DNA from 3 places in the Shewanella sp. FeAMO genome. Region 1 is predicted to be linked to each of the others. Evidence: predicted binding sites of a transcription regulator. Region 1 holds the regulator's gene; each other region holds the start of a gene.
What was found. The regulator sigma-54, encoded in region 1, starts transcription at its own class of promoters, with help from an activator protein. The targets are predictions, from matches to a motif close to GTTGGCACGNNNNTNGNNT.
Positions count from the first base shown of each region.

Region 2: the regulator sigma-54 is predicted to act here: its motif matches at 5,541-5,559, upstream of fliE (flagellar hook-basal body complex protein FliE).
Region 3: the regulator sigma-54 is predicted to act here: its motif matches at 3,824-3,842, upstream of glnK (P-II family nitrogen regulator).

Region 1 is NZ_CM132201.1:4,118,086-4,125,472, forward strand. Features, by position in the region: gene ACWAU4_RS18510 (calcium/sodium antiporter) at 1-239, shown strand, start outside; gene ACWAU4_RS18515 (KpsF/GutQ family sugar-phosphate isomerase) at 270-1,247, shown strand; gene kdsC (3-deoxy-manno-octulosonate-8-phosphatase KdsC) at 1,247-1,798, shown strand; gene lptC (LPS export ABC transporter periplasmic protein LptC) at 1,795-2,355, shown strand; gene lptA (lipopolysaccharide transport periplasmic protein LptA) at 2,342-2,875, shown strand; gene lptB (LPS export ABC transporter ATP-binding protein) at 2,872-3,600, shown strand; gene ACWAU4_RS18540 (RNA polymerase factor sigma-54) at 3,696-5,159, shown strand; gene hpf (ribosome hibernation promoting factor) at 5,191-5,478, shown strand; gene ptsN (PTS IIA-like nitrogen regulatory protein PtsN) at 5,481-5,924, shown strand; gene rapZ (RNase adapter RapZ) at 5,921-6,775, shown strand; gene ACWAU4_RS18560 (HPr family phosphocarrier protein) at 6,762-7,037, shown strand; gene mgtE (magnesium transporter) at 7,121-7,387, shown strand, end outside.
Region 2 is NZ_CM132201.1:1,697,062-1,704,448, reverse strand. Features, by position in the region: gene fliI (flagellar protein export ATPase FliI) at 71-1,411, opposite strand; gene fliH (flagellar assembly protein FliH) at 1,380-2,354, opposite strand; gene fliG (flagellar motor switch protein FliG) at 2,368-3,411, opposite strand; gene fliF (flagellar basal-body MS-ring/collar protein FliF) at 3,404-5,113, opposite strand; gene fliE (flagellar hook-basal body complex protein FliE) at 5,155-5,487, opposite strand; gene ACWAU4_RS07655 (sigma-54-dependent transcriptional regulator) at 5,665-6,996, opposite strand; gene ACWAU4_RS07650 (sensor histidine kinase) at 6,993-7,387, opposite strand, start outside.
Region 3 is NZ_CM132201.1:1,120,528-1,127,914, forward strand. Features, by position in the region: gene narQ (nitrate/nitrite two-component system sensor histidine kinase NarQ) at 1-1,247, opposite strand, end outside; gene nrfA (ammonia-forming nitrite reductase cytochrome c552 subunit) at 1,563-2,966, shown strand; gene ACWAU4_RS05025 (hydrolase) at 3,046-3,588, opposite strand; gene glnK (P-II family nitrogen regulator) at 3,890-4,228, shown strand; gene ACWAU4_RS05035 (ammonium transporter) at 4,239-5,489, shown strand; gene ACWAU4_RS05040 (hypothetical protein) at 5,738-6,109, shown strand; gene ACWAU4_RS05045 (tetratricopeptide repeat protein) at 6,276-7,387, shown strand, end outside.

The DNA.
Region 1 (7,387 bases):
TTGTCGGCTCCAACCTGTTCAACATACTGGCGGTACTGGCAATACCCGGCCTTATCGCCCCGGGCGTAATCGATGCCGCGGCGGCCGGACGCGACTTTTATATGGTTCTGGGCACCAGTTGTGCCCTGGCACTCCTGGTGCTGAGCACAGGCAAACAACGTGAACTCAAACGCTGGCACGGTGCCTTACTACTGATAAGCTTCATCGGCTATCAATACAGCCTGTTTCAATCCCACTAGCGATGAAGGGCAAAAAGACGAGAGACAACTATGGCAGAAGCTAAGCAACTGCGCCAATGGGGCCGCAGAGTAATAGATATCGAGAAACAAGCACTGGATAACCTGTACCAGTTTGTTGATTCCCCCGAGTTCGCCCAAGCCTGCGAACTGATCCTCGACTGCAGCGGCAAGGTGATAGTGATGGGGATGGGGAAATCGGGCCATATAGGCAACAAGATTTCTGCCACCCTCGCCAGCACGGGCACCCCGGCATTCTTCGTTCACCCGGGCGAAGCCAGCCACGGCGACCTGGGGGTGTTGAGTGAAAACGATATCGTATTGGCTATCTCCAACTCGGGCGAGTCCAGCGAAATTCTGACCCTGATGCCCGTCATCAAGCGCCAGGGGATCCCTATGATCTCCATGACAGGTAAGCCCGAATCCACCATGGCCAAGCTGGCGCAGCTGCATCTGTGCATCAAGGTGCCGGAAGAAGCCTGCCCGCTGGGTCTGGCGCCCACCTCCAGCACCACGGCCACTCTGGTGATGGGAGACGCCCTGGCGGTCGCCCTGTTGCAGGCCAAGGGCTTTACCAAAGATGACTTTGCCCTGTCGCATCCCGGCGGCGCTTTAGGGCGCAAGCTGCTGCTCAAGGTCAGCGATGTGATGCACAAAGGCGAAGAGCTGCCGCTGGTCACAGAAGATATCTGTATCACCGACGCCCTGTATGAGATCTCCAAGAAGGGCCTGGGCATGACCGCCGTGGTCAATCAACAGAAACAACTCGTGGGTATCTTCACCGATGGTGATTTGAGACGTGTCATAGACGCCGGAGTCAACCTGCGTACCACAAAAATCAGCGACGTCATGACCCGTGATTGCATCACCAGTGGTGACAATATCCTCGCGGCGCAGGCGCTGAAGGTGATGGACGAGAATGACATCAATGGTCTTATTGTCATCAATGGCGCCAATGAGCCGATTGGAGCACTCAATATGCTGGATATGGTCAAGGCGGGGGTTATCTGATGAGTCATCAAGGTTTCTACGGGCCCATAAGCGAAGATAACTGGCAAAGAGCCGCCAAAATCAAACTGCTTATCTGTGATGTCGACGGTGTCTTCTCCGATGGCCGCATCTATATGAGCAACAGCGGCGAAGAGCTGAAGGCCTTCCATACCCGCGATGGCTATGGGGTGCGCTCGCTGCTGTCCTGCGGCATTCAGGTGGCGGTGATCACCGGCCGCAAGTCCCAGATAGTCGAAAACCGCATGACAGCCCTGGGGGTAGACAAGATTTATCAAGGCATAGACAACAAGCTGGAGCCCTATGAGGCGCTGCTTAAGCATTATGACCTCGAGCCTGAACAAGTGGCCTATATAGGTGACGACATTGTCGACTTGCCGGTGATGAAGCAAGTTGGGCTGGCGGTTTGCGTGGCCGATGGCCATCCTTGGGTAAGGCAACACTGCCACATGGTCACTCAGATTGCCGGCGGCCATGGGGCGCTCCGGGAGCTGGCGGATCTTATCCTGCTCAGTCAGGACAAATTTGAAAATGCCCACGGAATGAGTATATGAATAGGGTCACCCTGGCCATTATTTTGTTTTTCTCCACTGCACTTATCCTTTACTGGCAGGTGCAGAACAAGCGCAACGCTCAACAGAGTGAGGCGCCTGTGGATGTGGTTAGGCCTGACTTTGTCGCCGATGACCTGCGCTCGGTCAACTTTGATGAGCAGGGCAATGTCGCCAGTAGGGTCGCCGCGGCGCACATGGAACATTATGAAGCCAGTGAAAAGACCTTCTTCAACCAACCGGTTTATCTGGTCTATCCGGACAAGGGCGAGGCACAGTGGCGCCTGTCTGCCAACGAGGGCAGGCTCAATCGCAAGAGTAACCGAGTGGTACTTGAAAATAATGTTATCATCGACGCCATTAGCCCCAATGAACCGATCCAGAGCCTGAAAACCAGTTATGTGGAGCTGGATCTGGACACCATGATCATGACCTCAGATCGCGAGATCCTGATCGAAGGCAAAGACTTTAATATCAAGGGATCCGGCCTGTACGCCGATCTCAATGCTCAGCAAGTGAAGCTGACCAGTCAGGTGAAAGGAACCTATGAAACCAAGTAAGCTTTTTATCGGTGCCCTCTTGTGCATCACAAGCCTGTCGGCAGTGGCCATTGAAGAAGATCTGCTGCAAAAAGTAGAGATCAGCGCCGCTAATCAGTTTGCCGATATCAAAAACAAGCGTGTGGTATACGGCGGGCCTGTCACAGTCACCCAGGGCAGTTTAAAACTGCTGGCCGATGAACTCACGGCTTACACAGAAGACAAGAGTGGCGAGCGGATCCTGGTGGCCAAGGGCTCACCCGCTACCTATACCCAGAAACTGGAAGACGGCCGTCTGGCCAGTGCCAAGGCCAAAGAGATCCACTACAACATAGACAGTCGTATCATGACCCTGCTGGGCCAGGCCAAAGTAGAACAAGACGGCAGCGAAGTGACCGCAGAGAAGATAGTCTACGACATCAACAAGCAGCAGCTGGAAGCGGAAAGCAGCGGCAAAGGCCAAGACAGGGTAACCACTGTTATCCAGCCGGAAAACTATCAGGATCTCAATAAGAAAGAACAGCAGCAGGAGCCGCAATGACCAGCACCCTGACGGCACAGAATCTGGCAAAGAGTTACAAGAAACGCAACGTCGTCAAAGACGTCAGCCTGTCGGTCAATACCGGCCAAATCGTGGGGCTGCTGGGCCCCAACGGGGCAGGCAAGACCACCACCTTCTATATGGTGGTTGGGTTGGTACAGAGTGACAAGGGCCGTATCTTCATTGACGACGACGAGCTGACCCTGGATCCCATGCACCTGCGTGCCCGTAAAGGCATAGGCTACCTGCCACAGGAAGCCAGTATTTTCCGCAAGCTGTCGGTGCATGACAACATCATGGCCGTGCTGCAAACCCGCAAAGAACTCAACAGCGACGAGCGCGAGGAACAACTCGAACAGTTGCTGGAAGAATTCCATATTACCCACATACGTGACAGCCTGGGGATGTCCCTCTCCGGCGGAGAACGCCGCCGAGTGGAAATCGCCCGGGCATTGGCCGCCAATCCACAGTTCATTCTGCTGGATGAGCCGTTCGCCGGTGTGGATCCCATCTCAGTTATCGATATCAAGAAAATCATCGAACAGCTTAAGTCCCGCGGTTTGGGGGTGCTGATCACAGACCACAATGTTCGCGAAACACTCGACGTTTGTGAGCGAGCCTACATAGTCAGCCATGGGCAGTTGATCGCCGAGGGCACACCCGCTGAAATCTTGGACAACCAGCAAGTGCGCGCTGTGTACTTAGGCGAACAATTCAGGCTATAGTTAGGATCATGTCATCCGGTGGCAATTCCGGGTATTATAGTTTGTTATTATTGAATTTTTTCCTTGAAAAATAACGAGTAGGGATTAGCGGTATAATGAAAGCGTCACTCCAGCTCAAACTGGGTCAACAGTTGACCATGACACCTCAGTTGCAACAGGCTATTCGCCTGCTGCAACTGTCGTCCCTTGAGCTGCAGCAGGAAATCCAGGAAGCCTTGGAAGCCAACCCTCTGTTGGAAATGGCCGAGGACAACCAGGATGACGCTATCGACGACAACCACAAGGAAAACGACGCCGGCGAGTTGAGCGCCAAGCAGGAAGATGGTTCCACGGTAGAAACCTCAGAGGCATTGAACAATGAGTCTATGCCGGATGAATTACCTATGGATACCACCTGGGACGAAGTCTTTACCGCCGCCAGCGCCTCCGGGCCGGCCATGGGCCGTGAAGATGATATGCCCTTCCAGGGTGAAACCAGCGAAGGTCTCTATGAACATCTGGAATGGCAGAAGAACCTGACCCCGTTTTCCGATACCGACGACGCCATTGCCACCGCCATTATTGATGCCATCGACGAGCAGGGCTATCTGACCCAGAGCACAGAGGAGATCCTCGAAGCCATGGGCAACCCTGAGATTGAGCTCGATGAAGTCGAGGCAGTACTCAAGCGGATCCAGCACTTCGATCCTGTCGGCATCGCCTCCAGAGATCTGCGCGAATGCCTGCTGATCCAGTTGCAACAGTTCAACGCAGACACCCCGCATCTGGCCGACGCCCGCTTGTTGATTGACGAACATCTGGATCTCATTGCCGCCCGTGATTTCCGCACCCTGATGCGCAAGACCAAGCTCAAGGAAGATCAGCTGCGTGACGCCATCAACCTGATTCAGAGCCTCAATCCCCGCCCCGGCTTGCTGGTGCAGCCGATGGACGAGGAATATGTGATCCCTGATGTCAGTGTCTGGAAGAAAAACGGCCGCTGGGTAGTAGAACTCAACCCGGACTGTATGCCCAAACTCGGGATCAATCAGCAGTATGCGGCTATGGCTCGTAGCGCCCGCAGTCAATCAGACAGCCAGTTTATTCGAGGTCATCTTCAGGAAGCCAAATGGTTTATCAAGAGCCTGGAGAGCCGCAACGACACCCTGCTCAAGGTGGCCAACTGTATAGTGCAGTTCCAGCAGGGATTTTTTGAATATGGTGAAGAGGCCATGAAACCCATGGTGCTCAACGATATTGCCGAAGCGGTCGAGATGCATGAATCGACCATCTCCAGGGTCACCACTCAAAAGTATATGCATACCCCCAGGGGAATATTTGAATTGAAGTACTTCTTCTCCAGCCATGTCGGCACCGAAGATGGCGGAGAATGCTCTTCCACGGCGATCAGGGCTTTTATCAAGAAGCTCGTGGCAGCGGAAAACCAGAAGAAGCCTTTGAGCGACAGCAAGATGGCGCAACTTCTGGCAGAACAGGGAATCAACGTTGCAAGACGCACCATAGCCAAGTATCGCGAGGCTATGATGATACCACCGTCGAACCAGCGTAAGAGTTTATAAATCCACAGTTGGAAATTGGAGGAATCTTTCTATGCAAATCAACCTGACAGGACATCATATCGAGATCACCGACTCACTGCGTGACTACGTGGAAAGTAAGTTTTCTAAACTTGAACGCCATTTCGAACAGATCAATAATGTGCACGTTGTGCTCAATGTACAAAAACTGCAACAGATAGCCGAAGCCAAGATCCACCTCACAGGCGGCGAAGTCTATGCAACTTCTGAACATGCCGACATGTATGCCGCCATCGACGTTCTGATTGATAAATTGGATCGTCAGGTCATTAAACACAAAGAAAAGCTGACAAAACACTAACGATGGAACTGAGTACCATCCTGCGGCCGGAGTGCACTACCTGTGCCACTCCGGGCAGTAAGAAAAAGGTACTGGAGCTGATTAGCGATCTCGCTAGCGCCCAGTACCCCACCCTTTCCTCTCAAGCGATTTTTGAAAGCCTTTTGGCCCGCGAAAAGATGGGGAGCACAGGTATAGGTAATGGTATTGCGATTCCGCATGGCAGACTACCGGACATTACAGAGCCGATTGCCGTGCTGGTCAAATGCGAAGAGCCTATCGCCTTCGATGCCATAGACAACCAGCCGGTGGACATACTGTTCGCCCTCCTGGTGCCCGCAGATCAATGTCAGCAACACCTGAGTACCCTATCCGCCATGGCTGAAAAGCTCAGCGATAAGGCGATACTCAAGCAGTTGCGAAAATCCAGCGACGAAACAGAACTCTATCAGGTGATCACAGGATGAAACTCGCCATAGTCTCAGGCCGCTCCGGTTCCGGAAAATCCGTTGCCCTCAGGGTACTCGAAGACCTGGGTTACTACTGTGTGGATAATCTCCCCCTGCCCATGATTGGCAGCCTGTTGGAAAACCTCCGTGGCAGCAATGATCTGGTCGCCATCAGCATAGATGTGCGCAATATGCCGGATCAGGAAAAGGTGCTGGAACAACAGTTGGCGGCCTTGCCGGAAAACACCCAACTGACCAGCTTCTTCCTCAACGCCTCTGATAAAGTGCTTCTGAAGCGCTACAGCGAAACCCGCAGACTGCACCCCCTGTCCAAGAGCAAAGTCTCACTACAGGATGCCATCAAGCTCGAAGGCAAGCTGCTGGAACCCATGTCGAAACTGGTGGATCACTACATAGACACCTCGGCGCTGAACATCTATGAACTCAGTGACACAGTGCGGGAAATTCTGCTTGGCAGTGTCGATAAAGAGCTGGTGATCAACTTCGAGTCGTTCGGCTTTAAGCATGGTATGCCTCAGGAAGCCGACTTCATGTTTGATGTGCGCTTTCTGCCCAACCCTCACTGGGAGCCGGCGCTCAGGCCACTGACCGGGCTGGATGAAGCTGTGCAGGAGTTTCTCAGCCGCCAGCCACTGGTGAACAAGTTTATCTGGCAGATAGAAAATCTGTTGGAAACCTGGCTGCCGCACCTGGAACGCAACAACCGCAGTTACCTCACCATAGCCATAGGCTGCACCGGCGGCCAGCATAGATCTGTCTATGTCGCTGAGCAGCTCGCCAAGCGTTTTGGCAACAGCAAACACAAGGTACAGGCCCGTCACCGGGAGCTGAATAATGGCAAAGGTTGAGCGGGAAGTCACCATAGTCAATAAGCTGGGCCTGCATGCCCGCGCCGCCACTAAGCTGGCGGTGCTGGCCAGCGAGTTCGAAGCCGATATCACCCTGATCCAAGGCGAGAAAAAAGCCTCGGCCGCCAGTGTGCTTGGGCTCTTGATGCTGGAAACCGGTCAAGGCAAGAGTATTCGCCTCATCGCCGAAGGCCCGGATGCCGAACCCGCGATGGACGCTATCTGCGCCCTGATCAACGCCCGTTTCGACGAAGCCAGCTAAAGCCTTAGCGCTGCACTCTTTGTTTCTATAACCCCCCTGTATTGAGGTAACATATCCTCGCTTTGCATCACAGGGGGAACTGCATGCCAATAGAAGCGCTCGACCAAGAGCTGACAGAACAACGTCTTACTCAACTAAACCAAGCTCTTGGCAGTGGTATGTTCGTGCATGTGCGCGATATGCTGCAGCGAATGACGGCTTCGGATATCGCCTTTATTCTCGAATCTTCACCGCCGCGTACCCGTCAGGTACTCTGGCAACTGGTGGATCAGGAGCAGAGCGGCGAGATCCTCGAAGAGCTGGGTGAGGATATGAAAGACCAGCTGATCAGTCTGATGAGTCCTGAGCGT
Region 2 (7,387 bases), 2.4 Mb from region 1:
CTATTGAGATCAGGCTCCCCTATGGTCACTGCATTTTTGTCGAGCACGCAAACTCCCGCACTGAATGGCATTACACCTTACATTGGGCAGCAAGCTGCCCCAACATTTGCTGGCAATCGCTGAAACTAATGGCATCGCGCATCCCCTGCCGCAAAAAGGCGTTCATGGCGGGTTGCAGGCGTATGGCGTTGTCGATACGCGGATCCGAGCCTTGGGAATAGGCACCAATGGAGATCAGATCCCGGTTTTGCTGGTAGAGCGAATAAACCTGCTTGACGCGCCGCATCGCTTCCAGGTGCGCCTCGCTTATCACCATGGGTGCCACCCGACTGATGGAAGCTTCAATGTCTATCGCCGGATAATGCCCTGAGTCGGCCAAGGCCCGTGACAACACTATGTGACCGTCCAAAATGGCCCGCGAGGCATCGGCAATGGGATCTTGCTGATCGTCCCCTTCGGTAAGCACAGTATAGAAGGCAGTGATCGAGCCCTGCCCTTCACCACCATTACCGGCGCGCTCCACCAAACGGGGCAACTTGGCAAATACTGAAGGCGGATACCCCTTGGTTGCCGGCGGCTCACCGACCGCCAGGGCGATTTCCCGCTGCGCCTGGGCGTAACGGGTCAGGCTATCCATCAACAGCAGGACGTCATAGCCGAGATCGCGAAAATACTCGGCTATCCGAGTCGAGGTTTCGCAGGCACGAAGGCGCATCAAGGGGGAGGTATCGGCCGGGGCGGCTATGACCACAGAGCGGGCCCGCCCCTCGGCGCCCAGGATCTCTTCGATAAACTCTTTCACCTCCCGGCCACGCTCCCCCACCAGGCCAACCACAATAATGTCGGCCGTGGTGCCGCGGGTCATCATGCCAAGGAGCACACTCTTACCCACGCCGGAGCCGGCAAAGAGCCCCATACGTTGGCCCTTGCCCACGGTAAGCATGGCGTTGATGGCTCTGACGCCTACATCGAGCGGTTCGGTAATCGCCCGTCTGGCCAAGGGATTGATTGCCGGGCTATGGCGCGAGGCTTGTTCGTCTGTGTGCAGGGCGCCCATACCATCGAGCGGCTGGCCGTTACCGTCCAGCACCCGACCAAGGAGACTCAAACCGACGCTGAGCCCGGTTTGTTCACCGAGCGGCATCACCTTGGCGCCGGGCAGCACGCCCCTGAGTTCTTCCACCGGCATCAGATACAATAGCTCATCGTCAAAACCTATCACCTCGGCAATAAGCTTACCCGCCATGGTATCTATGGCACAGAGACTGCCGACCGGCGCCCGGCAACCACTGGCTTCCAGCGTCAGGCCAACCACCCGCACCAACTGGCCACTGGCAACCGCTTGAAACGGCGCCTGCTTTTCGGCCAAGTGTTTGAGTTCACTCAGCAGTTGGCTTCGGCGCTGCTGCATCATGAGTGTCTCCTTCGATGGGCTGTTCGCCCTCTTGGCTTGCGGTCTCGGCCTTGTCGCTCATAGCGGCTGTTTGTTCATCTGCAAGCGTTTGCTCCTGCTCGCTGTCCTGTGGCGGCGGGCTTGGCCTATCGTCTATTGCGGCCTGCTGCTGGGCGGCCTTTTTCGCCAACATGGATTGTTCGGCTTCAAGATTGGCAAACACCCCTTCCAAACGGGTTTCCAGGCGCATATCCACTTGCGAGCGTTGGCTATCCACCACACAATCACCACGATTGAGGCCGGGATCGGCTTCCAGTGTCCAGCGGTTACGTGTCAGTTGCTCTTCACCGTAGAGCTCGCTGACCAAAGCCATATCTTCCGGGTGCAAACGCAGATTCACTTTCTGCTCTTTGAGTGGCAGGGCATCTATCCCTTGCCTGAGCGCCGCCAGTATATGTTCCGGGTGGGTCTTCAGCTCATGGGCTATGAGGTTGCGCGCCAAAGTGCCGACCAAGGTCAGTAAAGATTCTTCTATCTGGGTATCCAGCAGCGCCAGCGGCGCCTCGAACTGAGCAAGCAAGGCGTCGAAACGCTCTATCATGACGGCGGCCTGTTGCAAGCCTTCTTCCCGGCCTTGCTCAAGTCCCTGGGCAAAACCTTCACTGTGGCCCTGCTCCAAGCCCTGAAGACGGCCTTCCTCCAGGCCTTTGGCCAGCCCTTGTTCCTTGCCTTCGGCAAAACCTTCCTGCTCGGCTTGCTCGCGGATAGATTCGATTTCAGCCAAAGTCGGTGGTGATACAGCCTCTTCGGCGGTCTTGGGCTCTATACGTCCAGGCTTATAGCCAAACAGATTACTCGGCTTAAGCGGCATGGCGTCACCCACATCGGGCAACTGCCAATTAACAAACTCGTCCGCTTCATCCGGCGGCAAAATGTTGTGGGACACCTTTTTGTCTGTCATTCAAACTCGCCTGTCAAAGGAATTCTTCACTGCCGCCGCCACCGAGCATAATCTCTCCGGCATCGGACAAGCGACGGGCGATGGACAATATCTCTTTCTGGGCCACTTCCACTTCGCTGATACGAATTGGCCCCATGGCCTCGAGATCGTCACGCAGCAATTCGGCGGCACGTTTGGACATATTGCCGAGGATCTTCTCCTTCAGTGGCTCGTCGGCGCCCTTGAGCGCCTTCATCAGTACATCCTGCTGCACTTCCCGAAGCAGCGTCTGAATGCCACGGTCGTCGACATCGATCAGGTTTTCGAACACGAACATCAAGTCCTGGATCTGCTGCGCCATCTCTTCGTCGGACTCGCGCAGAGTTTCCATCAGTTGGCTCTCCACCCCGGTATCCAGGTAGTTCATAATGTTGGCAGCGGCCTTCAAGCCACCCATCTTGGCGGCCTGGGCGCCACCCTGACCGGCAAACTGTTTCTCCATGATGTCGTTCAGCTCCTGCAGTGCTGCAGGTTGCACCTCTTCGAGGTTGGCGATACGCATCATCAAATCGAGACGGGTGTTTTCCGGGAACTGGGCAAAGATTTCCGCCGCCTGATCCGGTTCAAGATAGGACAAAACAATGGTTTGGATCTGCGGGTGTTCGTTCTGGATAATAGTCGCCACCTGTCTGGCGTCCATCCACTTGAGCGAGTCGAGGCCTTTGGCGCCGCTGCCCATGACAATCTGCTCGATAAGGTTACCGGCCTTGTCTTCACCCAATGCGGTAGTCAGTGCCTTACGCACAAACTCTTCGCTGTTAAAGCCTATGGAGGAGTATTTCTGGATATCATCCAGAAACAGCTTGTGAACCGCAACCACCTTCTCCTGGCCGAACTCCTGCATGGCCGCCATGGCCATACCCACCTTTTGAACCTGTTTGGGTTCCAAGTGTTTGAGAATAGAGGCCGCATCGGCTTCACTGAGACTCAGCAACAAAATGGCGGTCTTCTCAATCCCGTTGAGATTCTTGACGTCGAAGCCGCTCTCGGCTGGTTTATCCGCTTTTTTTTCAGGCATCTTCTTGCAACCAGTTCTTCACCACTTGGGTGGACAGTTCAGGTTCATTGGCCACCAGAGCACGTATGGCCTTAATCATATCATCATCTTTGTGCAGATCCGGTATCAGAATCGAACCGTCATCGGCATAGCTGTATTCACTTTCAGGGCGGTTGAGCATACCCAGGGTGTCGGCAGCGTACTGATCTTCAATATCTGCCAGCTCGTGCCCCAGCGCAGGTTCGTCCGGCATATTCTGGCCATCGGGATAGATGAGGCGTTTGAGCATGGGACGCACCACGAACAGGATAAGCACCAAAATCACCAAGGCACCTATGCCGAGTTTCATCGCCCGCCAGAACCAGGGCTGCTCCCACAGAGGTGGCTCAGGCAGGTCTTCAACCAGCTGATCCATAAAGGGCACAGTCACCACTTCTATCATGTCACCCCTTTGGCTATTGAAGCCAACGGCGCCTTCCAGCAAGCGACGGATATTGGCCATCTCTTCACCTGTGCGAGGCACTCTGGCAACCTGCCCATTTTCACCTGCAGCACCTGCCTTGTAGTCGACCGCCACTGAGACACTGACCCGGCGTACCACACCTATCTGCTGACGGGTATGGCTGATGGTGGTATCCAGCTCAAAATTACGGGTCGCTTCCCTATGGCTGTTGCCTGAAGTAACACTGCTGCTTTCTGCGGCATCGGCAGCGTTTTCAGGAATATTGGACTCCATCGGCGGCTGATTGGAAAGAGCTCCGGGGATACCGCCACTGCTGCCACCAACGCTGTTGTTTTCCACTGTCATTTCACTGCGAAGAGATGGCAGATCCGGATTGAAACGCTTGGCAGTTTGCTCGACTGCGGTGAAGTCCATGCTGACATCCACTTGAGAAGTGAAGTTTTCCGGACCGAGGATCGGCATCAGAATCGAGTCAATCTTGGTGCGGTATTCGTTTTCTTTTTGCTGCACCAGCTCAAGCTCGCGTCTGGCGCGGGCAGACACCCCATCCTGACTGCCTGAGTTCAGCAAGCGGCCGTTGGAGTCTGTCACTGTAACCCGGCTGGGTTCCATGCCATGAACCGCTGAGGCAACGATATCGACTATCGCATCAACTTCTTCCTGTCCCAAACCGCCCCTACGGGTATTGACCACCACTGTGGCACTGGGTTTGGCGCGATTGCGGGCGAACACATTTTCCTTCGGCAGCGCCAGGATCACCTTGGCACGGCTGACACTATTGAGCTCTTCAATCGCCCGCGCCAGGTTCATCTCCTGACTCTGCTTCAGCCTGGCCTGTTCCATCCGCTGACTGACACCAAAGCCGGAATCCTGGCTCAGATAATCCTTGGCCTCGGCACTGGAATCTATGCCGGCGCGGCTCAGCATCATCTTCACGTCCTGATACTTGTCTTCAGGCACAGTGATCACATCGACTTCAATCTTGTACGGTACCCGGTTCTTATCCAGCACATCGAGTACCTGCACCATCTCCTGGGTATCCATCTTGCCCAGAGGTCGGTATTCCGGTTCCTGAGCCCAGATCATCACAAATACCGCCAGAGCCAGACAGATAGCCAATGCCAGGATCATGGTGATCTGCCGCAGCATATCCACTCCCCCGAGGGAGCCCAATACACCCGACTTGTTTTCCTGTTGGACCCCTTCCAGCGTTGTTCCACCGGCGGAAACATTGGATCCTGCTACTAATTCTGTGCTCACGGTGCGTTCCTGTTATCCGGGATCTGTGATGCAAGCATGCCTTAAACAGGCATGCTCATAATCTCTTTGTAGGCTTCGACCAGCTTGTTGCGCACCTGCACTGTGGCCTCGAATGCGACGCTGGCTTTCTCGCGGGCAATGACAGTGTCAGACAGAGACACTGTGGTGTCGCCCATCTCCAGCCGGGTGGCCAGATTGGATGATGTGCTTTGCAACTCACTGACATTGCCTACGGCCTGGGCCAGTAATTGGCCGAAATCAGTTCCTGTGGTATTGCCCACCTGGCGTACAGGCGAAGACTGAAATCCCGTTGGGGCAATTTCACCTTTAAGTGATTGCATTTCTTGCAATAAAGAATTGGCACCTATTTGCATCTTCTCACTCCTGTCGTCAGCGAATTGACGAAAAATCTGGGTTACCAGACTCTATGCAATTAGTTTGCCAAAAATGGAATAGTCAAAGTTAAGCTAGGTAAACGCCCTGAATTCACCCAGGGCCTGAGGAAAAACACAGGAATTGGAAAGCGGCCTGACGGCCGCTTTGGAGATGACTCAGGCGGGCACCTCTATGCCCATCTCACGCATGCGCGCCATCTTGTATCTGAGAGTGCGGGCACTGATCCCCAATTTCTCTGCCACCAGCTTGCGACTGCCCTGACACTGGGCCAGAGTCTCAAGAATAATCACATGCTCCTGAGCCTTGAGCTCATCACCAAGCGCCTCCGGTGTTTCCGGGGCTGTGGTATCTCCCAAAGCAACATCCTGCAAATCGATAATAATATCGCCCGCTTCTATCTGCCCTTGACTCAAGATCAACGCCCGCTGGATCACGTTATCCAGCTCACGGACATTCCCCGGCCAGCGGTGGGCCAACAAACGTCGCACTGCAGCATCGCTGAGAACTGGCACCGGGTTAATCGCCGCGTTTTCAGCGTGACGCGCCAACAGATGTTTGGCCAACGGGATGATATCCGCCGGTCTTTGGTTCAGTGCCGGCCAGGCAAGCGGAAACACATTGATCCTGTAATAAAGGTCTTCGCGAAACTCGCCCTTGGCCACCATCTCTTTCAGATCCCGGTTGGAGGTTGCCAGCACCCGGACATCGAGCTTGATGGTCTTGCGGCCTCCCAAACGTTCAACCTCGCGCTCCTGCAGCACCCGCAGCAGCTTGGCCTGCAATGCCAGCTCCATCTCGGAAATTTCATCGAGCAACAGAGTGCCGCCATGAGCCTGTTCAAACTTACCGGGGCAAGCCTGATAAGCCCCGGTAAAGGCGCCTTTCTCGTAGCCAAACAAGGTGGCTTCCAGCATATTTTCCGGGATGGCGGCGCAATTAATCGCCACAAAAGGCCCGTCAGGCCTTTGGCTGTGCTGATGAATGTAGCGAGCCAGCACTTCTTTACCCGAACCGCTGGGGCCACTTATCATCACAGAGGCTTCTGAGGCGGCCACCCGCTGCGCCAGTGCCAGCAAGGCCAGGCTCTTTTCATCGGCCACCACTGGGCCGCCGCTAACCACCTTGGGGCGTAAATAGCGACTCACCTGATTGAGCAATACCTGAGGGGCAAACGGCTTGGCGAGATAATCCACGGCCCCCAGCTTGATTGCGCTGACGGCATTGTCGATGGTGGCATAGGCTGTCATCAACAGGATCGGCAGCTGCGGATGTTGCTGACGCAGATAATCCAGCAGCCCCATACCGCCGATACCTTCCATCTGCACATCGCTTATCACCATATCAAAACGATTACCTTTCAAAGCGGTTATCGCTTCTTCGGCGCTGGCGACATCGACGCACTCATAACTGGCGAGCAGCAAGGTATCGAGCAGTGCTTCCCGAAGCGCGGCATCGTCTTCCACCAACAAAATTTTTGCTTCGCTCATGCCACGCCTCCTTGAGAGTCTGTCGTTAACGGGAATGTCAGCGTGACGGTACAACCTGCACCCAGCTTACAGCTGAGGTCCAATTTGCCGCCGTGGCTGCGCACCACTGACTGCACCACCGCCAGCCCAAGCCCTGTCCCCTGACGCTTGGTGGTGAAAAAAGGCTCCAGCACCTGCTTTTGCATCTTGCTGTCCAGGCCCTTGCCGTTATCTATCACATCGAGGCGCAGTGCCTGATCGCAGCTCAGGCGCAAAATGACTCTTTTGGCGCCGGCTTCCAGGCTATTGATCACCAGATTATTGATAGCAGAACTCAAGCCATGAAGATTGACCTGCATCTCGCTATCGCCTTCAATTTGCAGGCTCAATTCAACATTTTGCCTGGCAGCGA
Region 3 (7,387 bases), 2.0 Mb from region 1:
GTGGTCACCCCCTCATTGAGTTCTTCGAGCTGTTGGGTCACCGCCGGGCTTTTGCAGCTCTGGTCGAGGCCTTTACGCAGCAAACTTATCTGGATTTTCAGGAAGGACAGCAGTTGCCCGAGAGAATCGTGCAGCTCCCTGGCGATAACCGCCCGCTCTTCCAGCAGGGCCAGCTGTTGGCGTTGTTCGGAGGCGTTGTGAATCACAATCGAGCGAGCCAGCATGATGGCGAAGTTTTCAAACAGAGGCACATTGATATCGTGCTCGCCTATCACTTCCAGAAAGCCGAGTTCCTGTTGTTCAAACTTGAGCGGAAACTGCATGGTTTGCCCGGCTTGCGGCCAGATATCCTCGTCGGTGGCGATTACCTCCATGGCATCTTCATCCTGCTGAATAATCAGCCGCAGATGTTGCAGGTGCTCATACTCCTTGAGTTGCAGCAGCGACTGCCGCATCACCTCGAAATTGAGTTTGCCCGAATGCAGCAACACCAGATTGTCATAAAGAAATTTGAGCTCACGGTTGGCACGGGTCAACGCCAGGGTCTTCTCCTTCACCTGAGTTTCTAGGTTGCCGTAGAGAGTTGCCAGCTCCTGAGCCGTACTGTCGAGGGCATCGGAAAGAGCGCTGAGCTCAATATATTCCGTCTTCGGCATTTCGACGGCAAAGTTACCCTTGGAAATAGTGTTGGCTGATTCCATCATCTGTTGCAGCGGCACCACCACCTTGCGTTTGGTAAAGCGCACGGCGATAAAGGCAATCAGCAGCATCAACCCCAAGCCCACTATCTGGCTGACGGCCAGCAATCTTAGTTTGAAGGCGGCGTGGTGCTCCATCTCCAATACCAGCAAATCTATGGTATCGACAAAGTCCTTCAGCGAGGAGGCATAGTTGCGCGAGTCTTCCTGCTCTATGTAGTACTTCATGACTTTCCACTTGCTGATCACCAGTTGGTATTGCTGCCCGAGCCTGGCCGGCGATGACCAGTCCATTGAGCGTACCAAGGCATCTGAGTAGAGGGTGTTTTCAAATTCGCGAATTTTTTGCAGCGCTTCTTCACTGCCGGAGTTGGCATAAAACATCAGCCGGTAGCTCTGCATTCGCAGTGAGCCGGAAGCGTTGATCGCCCTGGCATCTCCCAGGCTGTAAGACAGATTGATAATGGCAAAAGTGGCCAGACCGCTTGAGAGCAGGATAAGGGTCAGCATTAAGCCTAAAATGGTAGAGGTCAAACTGCCTCGTTTCATGAAATATTCACTCACTTTTGCTAAGGTTTCCTCAGTCCCTGCAGCGTTACTCTCGATTATCGGAAAGGAAACGCGCCGATAAGATTGTCGAGAATAAAAAAGGACTTGGGTCTCAGAGTTCTACATTAGCCAGCGCTTGAATACATTAACAAGAGTACAAAAATGTGAACAACATCGCCTTCACATTTTGATCTGGCGCAAACTTCGCCCCGGATACCCCCTAAGAGGTATATTTTTGGCGTATTCAAGCGGCTACTTTTGACCTTGGAGATGTCGTGGTTATTGCAAATAACGATAAAGTAACACGGAGATGAGATGGTGAAAAAATTAAGCCAAAAATCCTTTGCACTCAGTGCATTGGTCGCGGCAAGCGTAATGGCTGCCGGTGCGTTTGCGAGTGACAAGACCGAGCCTCGCAACGAAGTCTACAAAGACAAGTTCAAAAATCAATATGCCAGTTGGCATGACACTGCAAAGAGTGCTGAAATTGTTGACGTATTGGCAGAAGATCCCAACCTGGTGATCCTGTGGGCCGGTTATGGTTTCGCCAAGGACTACAATGCCCCTCGTGGCCACATTTATGCCGTGACCGATGTGCGCAACACCCTGCGTACCGGTGCGCCAAAGAGTGCCGAAGATGGCCCAATGCCAATGGCTTGCTGGAGCTGTAAGAGCCCGGATGTACCTCGCCTGATTGAAGAGCAAGGTGAAGATGGTTACTTCACCGGCAAGTGGGCCAAAGGTGGCCCTGAAGTGGTTAACGCCATAGGTTGTGGCGATTGTCACGAGAAAGGTTCGCCTAAGCTGCGTTTGGGCCGTCCTTTTGCCGAGCGCGCCATGGAGACCCTGGGTACGCCATTTGATAAGGCTTCCCGCAAAGACAAGCAATCCATGGTTTGTGGCCAGTGTCACGTAGAATACTACTTTGAGAAAGTGGAAGGCCGTAAGGGCTTTGTTAAGTTCCCATGGGATCAAGGCACTACAGTGGAGTCCATGGAAGCTTACTACGATGCCATCGAGTTTGCCGACTGGACTCACGCTCTGTCCAAGACTCCTATGCTGAAGGCACAGCACCCAGGTTATGAAACCTGGCAGCTGGGGGTTCATGGTAAGAACAACGTGACCTGTGTTGACTGTCACATGCCTAAAGTAACCAACGACAAGGGTCGTAAGTTCACCGATCACAAAGTGGGTAATCCTTTCGACCGCTTTGAAGAAACCTGTGCTCAGTGCCACACACAGAGCAAAGAGTTTATGGAGAACCTGACTGCCGAGCGTAAAGCCAAAGTTAAAGAGCTGAAGCTGAAGGCCGAAGATCAAATCGTCAAGGCACACTTCGAAGCTGCTGCAGCATGGAAAGCCGGTGCGACCGAAGCCGAGATGAAGCCAATCCTGACTGATATCCGTCATGCTCAATGGCGCTGGGATTATGCTATCGCCTCTCACGGTGTCGCGGCTCACGCTCCTGATGAAGCGCTGCGGGTACTGGGTACTGCGGTTGACAAGGCTGCCAACGCCCGGGTGAAACTGGCGCAGCTGCTGGCCAAGAAAGGTATCGTTGAGCCTGTCGCTCTGCCTGATATCTCCACCAAGGCCAAGGCTCAGGCTGCTCTGGGTATGGACATGAAGAAGATGGTTTCCGACAAGGAAGACTTCAAGAAAAATGTTCTGCCTAAGTGGGATGCTGAAGCCAAGAAGCGTGAAGCGACCTACAAGTAACAGTCGTTAACATAACAAAATGAAAAATCCCCGCACCGCGGGGATTTTTTTATCTTACAAGCCAGCAGTGATTACAGGCTTATTTGATCAGCTTAAGCAGAGCCTTAAAGCGTTCACCTTCTGCCTGATGTTGCAGTTCAAACAGTAAAGATTCGCTGTTGTTGAGCCTGGCTCCCTGCTGCTTCATCATCTCTATTCCCAAGCGTTTGTTGCTTTCACTGCGGGAGCTGACGGCATCGGCTATCAAGTGCACATAGAAACCCTGCTCGATAAGATCACCACAGGTTTGATAGACACAGACATGTGCCTCTATCCCGGCCAGCAGTACCTGTTTGCGGCCCGTGCTCAACAGTGCCTCACGGAACGCCGGGCAGTGCCAGCCACTGAAGTGATGCTTGGCAATCGGCGAAGTGGTCTTGGATAGCAGGGCAGCCAGCGACTCTGTAGTGGGGCCGAGCTTCTGTGGCAACTGTTCCAGCCAGAGCACTGGGATATCAAACAAGGCCGTGCCTTCTATCAGCATGGCCATTTGCTGATGCAGCTGTTCACTCTTGTCCATTATCTGCGCCAGTTTGCCCTGAACATCCACTATGACCAGCACACATTCTTCCGCTTTTAACATCTTGTTCTCCTTCAGGTTGGTCTTAGGACAGGTGCAAACGAGTCCTTCTTTCGCTTCAGTCAACGACAGGACATTCAGTTAACGTCAGTACAGGGCTTAAGCCAATAGGCCTTAGGTCGTAGATGATTGCGCTTTTTTTGTGCGCCCAAGCCTTACTTGCACCTAATTGGTGCATATCTGCAGCTCTCAACCTGGTCCGTAAAAACTAACTCTTTATAAAACAAAAAATTAACATTTTGGCCTGATGCTTGAATTGCTTTTGGCATAACACCAATACAGCAAGGCGATTCTGGAGGTCTGGATGAAATTAGTCAGCGCAATCATTAAGCCGTTCAAGCTTGATGATGTCCGCGAAGCGATTGCGGGCATAGGCATTGAGGGGATGACGGTCACCGAAGTCAAAGGTTTTGGCCGACAAAAGGGGCATACAGAGCTCTATCGGGGAGCCGAGTATCAGGTGGACTTTCTGCCCAAGGTTAAGCTCGAGATAGCCACCAAGGCGGAGAATCTTGAGCACCTGCTGGAGGTCATCACCAACGCCGCCCATACCGGCAAGATAGGTGACGGCAAGATCTTTGTGACAGATCTGGAACAGGTTATCCGTATTCGTACGGGCGAAACAGATACAGAAGCGCTGTAAGGGGGAGAAGATGGAAGAACTGAGCAAATTGGGTACTACGGTCACAGAGCTGCGTTTTGCGCTGGACACCTTTTACTTTCTGATCTCCGGCGCGCTGGTGATGTGGATGGCGGCAGGTTTCGCCATGCTGGAGGCCGGGTTAGTGCGTTCCAAAAATACCACAGAGATACTCACCAAAAACATCTGTCTCTATTCAATCGCCTGTATCACCTACCTGATAGTGGGTTACAACATCATGTATGTGGACAATGGCGAGGGCGGCTGGCTGCCGAGCATCAGCACCTTGATAGGATCTCAAGCTGCTGACGCCGACCATGCGCTGGAGTCTGATTTCTTCTTCCAGGTGGTATTTGTGGCTACAGCCATGTCGATTGTTTCCGGCGCCGTGGCCGAGCGCATGCGCCTGTGGGCTTTCCTGGCATTCAGCCTGGTAATGACGGCAGTCATCTATCCGGTGGAAGGTTACTGGACCTGGGGCGGTGGTTTCCTTTCCGAAGCCGGCTTTGTCGACTTTGCCGGTAGCGGCATAGTGCATATGGCCGGTGCGGCCGCGGCCTTGGCCGGCGTCTTGCTGCTGGGGGCCCGTAAAGGTAAATATGGCGCCAATGGCCAGGTTAACCCTATCCCGGGATCCAACCTGCCGCTGGCAACCCTGGGGACTTTTATCCTCTGGATGGGTTGGTTCGGTTTCAACGGTGGTTCTCAGTTACTGGTCTCTGATGCCGAGAATGCCAGCGCCGTGGCCAAAGTCTTCGTCAACACCAATTCGGCGGCGGCCTTCGGCGCGGTATCTGCACTGATCGTCTGTAAGATGGTGTGGGGCAAGGCCGACTTGACCATGATACTCAATGGTACTTTGGCTGGTTTGGTGGCTATCACGGCCGATCCATTGTCGCCCTCTCTGCCTATGGCGGGTGTGATAGGCCTGGTAGCCGGCGGTTTGGTGGTGTTCTCCATCGTGGGCTTTGACCGCATCAAGGTAGATGATCCTGTCGGGGCTATCTCGGTGCACGGGGTCGCCGGTTTCTTCGGTTTGATGATGGTGCCTCTGTCCAATGCCGATGCCAGTGTGACAGGGCAACTGTTTGGCGCTGCGGTGATCTCTGCCTGGGTGTTCCTGGCGTCATTGCTGGTGTGGGGCGCCTTGAAAGTGACCATGGGGATCCGGGTGACCGAAGAGGAAGAATACAACGGTATGGACGCGTCGGATTGCGGTATCGATGCCTATCCTGAGTTTGTGACTGTCAAGAACGCCAGTTGAAAGGCCAGGAACGCCAGCTGATAAGCCATGAGTGTTCTTGAGAGACCAGGCAAGCTTCCTTTATCTTTAAGCCATCTCTTGTGAGGTGGCTTTTCGTTAGAGCTGGCTTTGGGGTTACCGGCCTTGTTGTTACCTGGCTTGGCGGGAGTCGGCCAGGAAAAGCGCATTTTGGGGCTATGGCGCTTGATGACAGACGCTCTTGGGGGCAGACTGAAAGCAGAAACAGCCTGGAGCCTAAGGGGATGGCGATGAAGACTCTCAGTGTAATGAAGCTGACCGGTACTTTTCTCTGCACTTTGTTCAGTACTTTGCTGTGGCTTGGAAATGCCGAGGCAGGACAAGTGGTGGTTCGTGATGCCAGTGAGCCCTTCGATGCCTTTGCCGTCAGGGATGAATTACTGCGTCAGCATGAGTGGCAGGAACTACTGCGCTCGCAGCAGCAACTGGAGATCCTCCGCAGCCTGCCTGCTATATGTGTTCCTTACATGCGCCCCTATCGCTACTTTTCCTGCGATGGCCATTTTTATCGCCCCTATCTTTACCGGCAACAGCAGCTCTATATAGGGATCCCCAAGCCGGGTTCCGAAGTTATCGCTCCCGGAAATGAAGGCTTGAACTAGGGGATATTCACATTTTGTCACCCTTTGGCGCGGCAGGAGTGGCCAGTCTGACTTAAGCTTTCAGTAAAGAAGCCTTAACTCAGGAGGCCCTATGTTCTCAGGCACTTTCTCAAGCGCTTTCTCCGGCCCTCTCATTCGTGCTCTCTCTGGCGCTCTATCCGCTACCATGTTGAGTCGCTTAATTGGTGCGGTTTTGCTGCTGCTATTTTGCGGTTGCAGCAGTACCCCGGTGCCAAGCAAGATGGCCCTTGGCAGCCTGTTTCAGGATAACCAATTCAAAGAGGTTGGGAATATCCCCGAGCCCGCCGAGTTATTCGCCTTGCCTCCCGAGGCGGTGCAGTTGCTCAGAGGTGCCTATAGCCGCAGCGCACTCATGTCCAATCAGGAGTTGGCCCACGAGTGGTTGGCTGACTATATCCATGCCGACAAGGGCGGCTTTCGCTATCAGGACAACTACACCCGCACCGCCGCCGAAACCTTTCACGACAGGGCCGGAAACTGCATGTCACTGGTGATCCTGACGGCGGCCATGGCGCAACAACTGGGGATAGAGGTTGAATTTCGTGATGTGGAAGTGCCCCCGGTCTGGGATCGCCAAGGCGCCTTTTATCTGGTCAATGGTCATATCAATCTCAAGCTATACCCGCCCAAGAATAATCATGTCTTCCATGTCACCGAGCGTTCCATTCTGGTGGATTTCCTGCCCGAGCGTGCTGTGCGCAGCTATAAGGTCAATAAGATCAGCCAAGGTACTGTGGTCGCCATGTATTACAACAATGCGGCGGCCGAGGCATTGATCAATGAGAATTGGGATCTCGCATACGGCTTGCTGAAAAAGAGCTTGCAACAGCAGAGTCTGTTTATTCCGGCGCTCAACAGCCTGGCGGTGCTCTATCGCGCCAGGGGCATGGAACAGATGGCCGAGCGGGTCTACCGCTATGCGTTGACGCTTGAGCCGGAAAACATGACTACCCTCTATAACCTGGCGGTCATGCTGAGTAGCCAGGATAGACTGGATGAATGGGCCGAAGTGCACAAGGTACTGGAGCTTGCCCGGATCCGGAATCCTTATTACTACTATGATATGGCGCAGCAAGCCTACATGGATCGCCAATATGATGAGGCGCTGAGTTGGTATCGAAGAGCGATTGAGAAGGCGGATTATCGCCACGAGTTTTACTTTGGTTTGTCCAGAACCTATTGGGCAAAAGGGGACTCCGACCGAGCGAAGAGCAATCTGCAAAAGGCGTTGGCGCTGGCCGGTGACGGCGAGCAGAA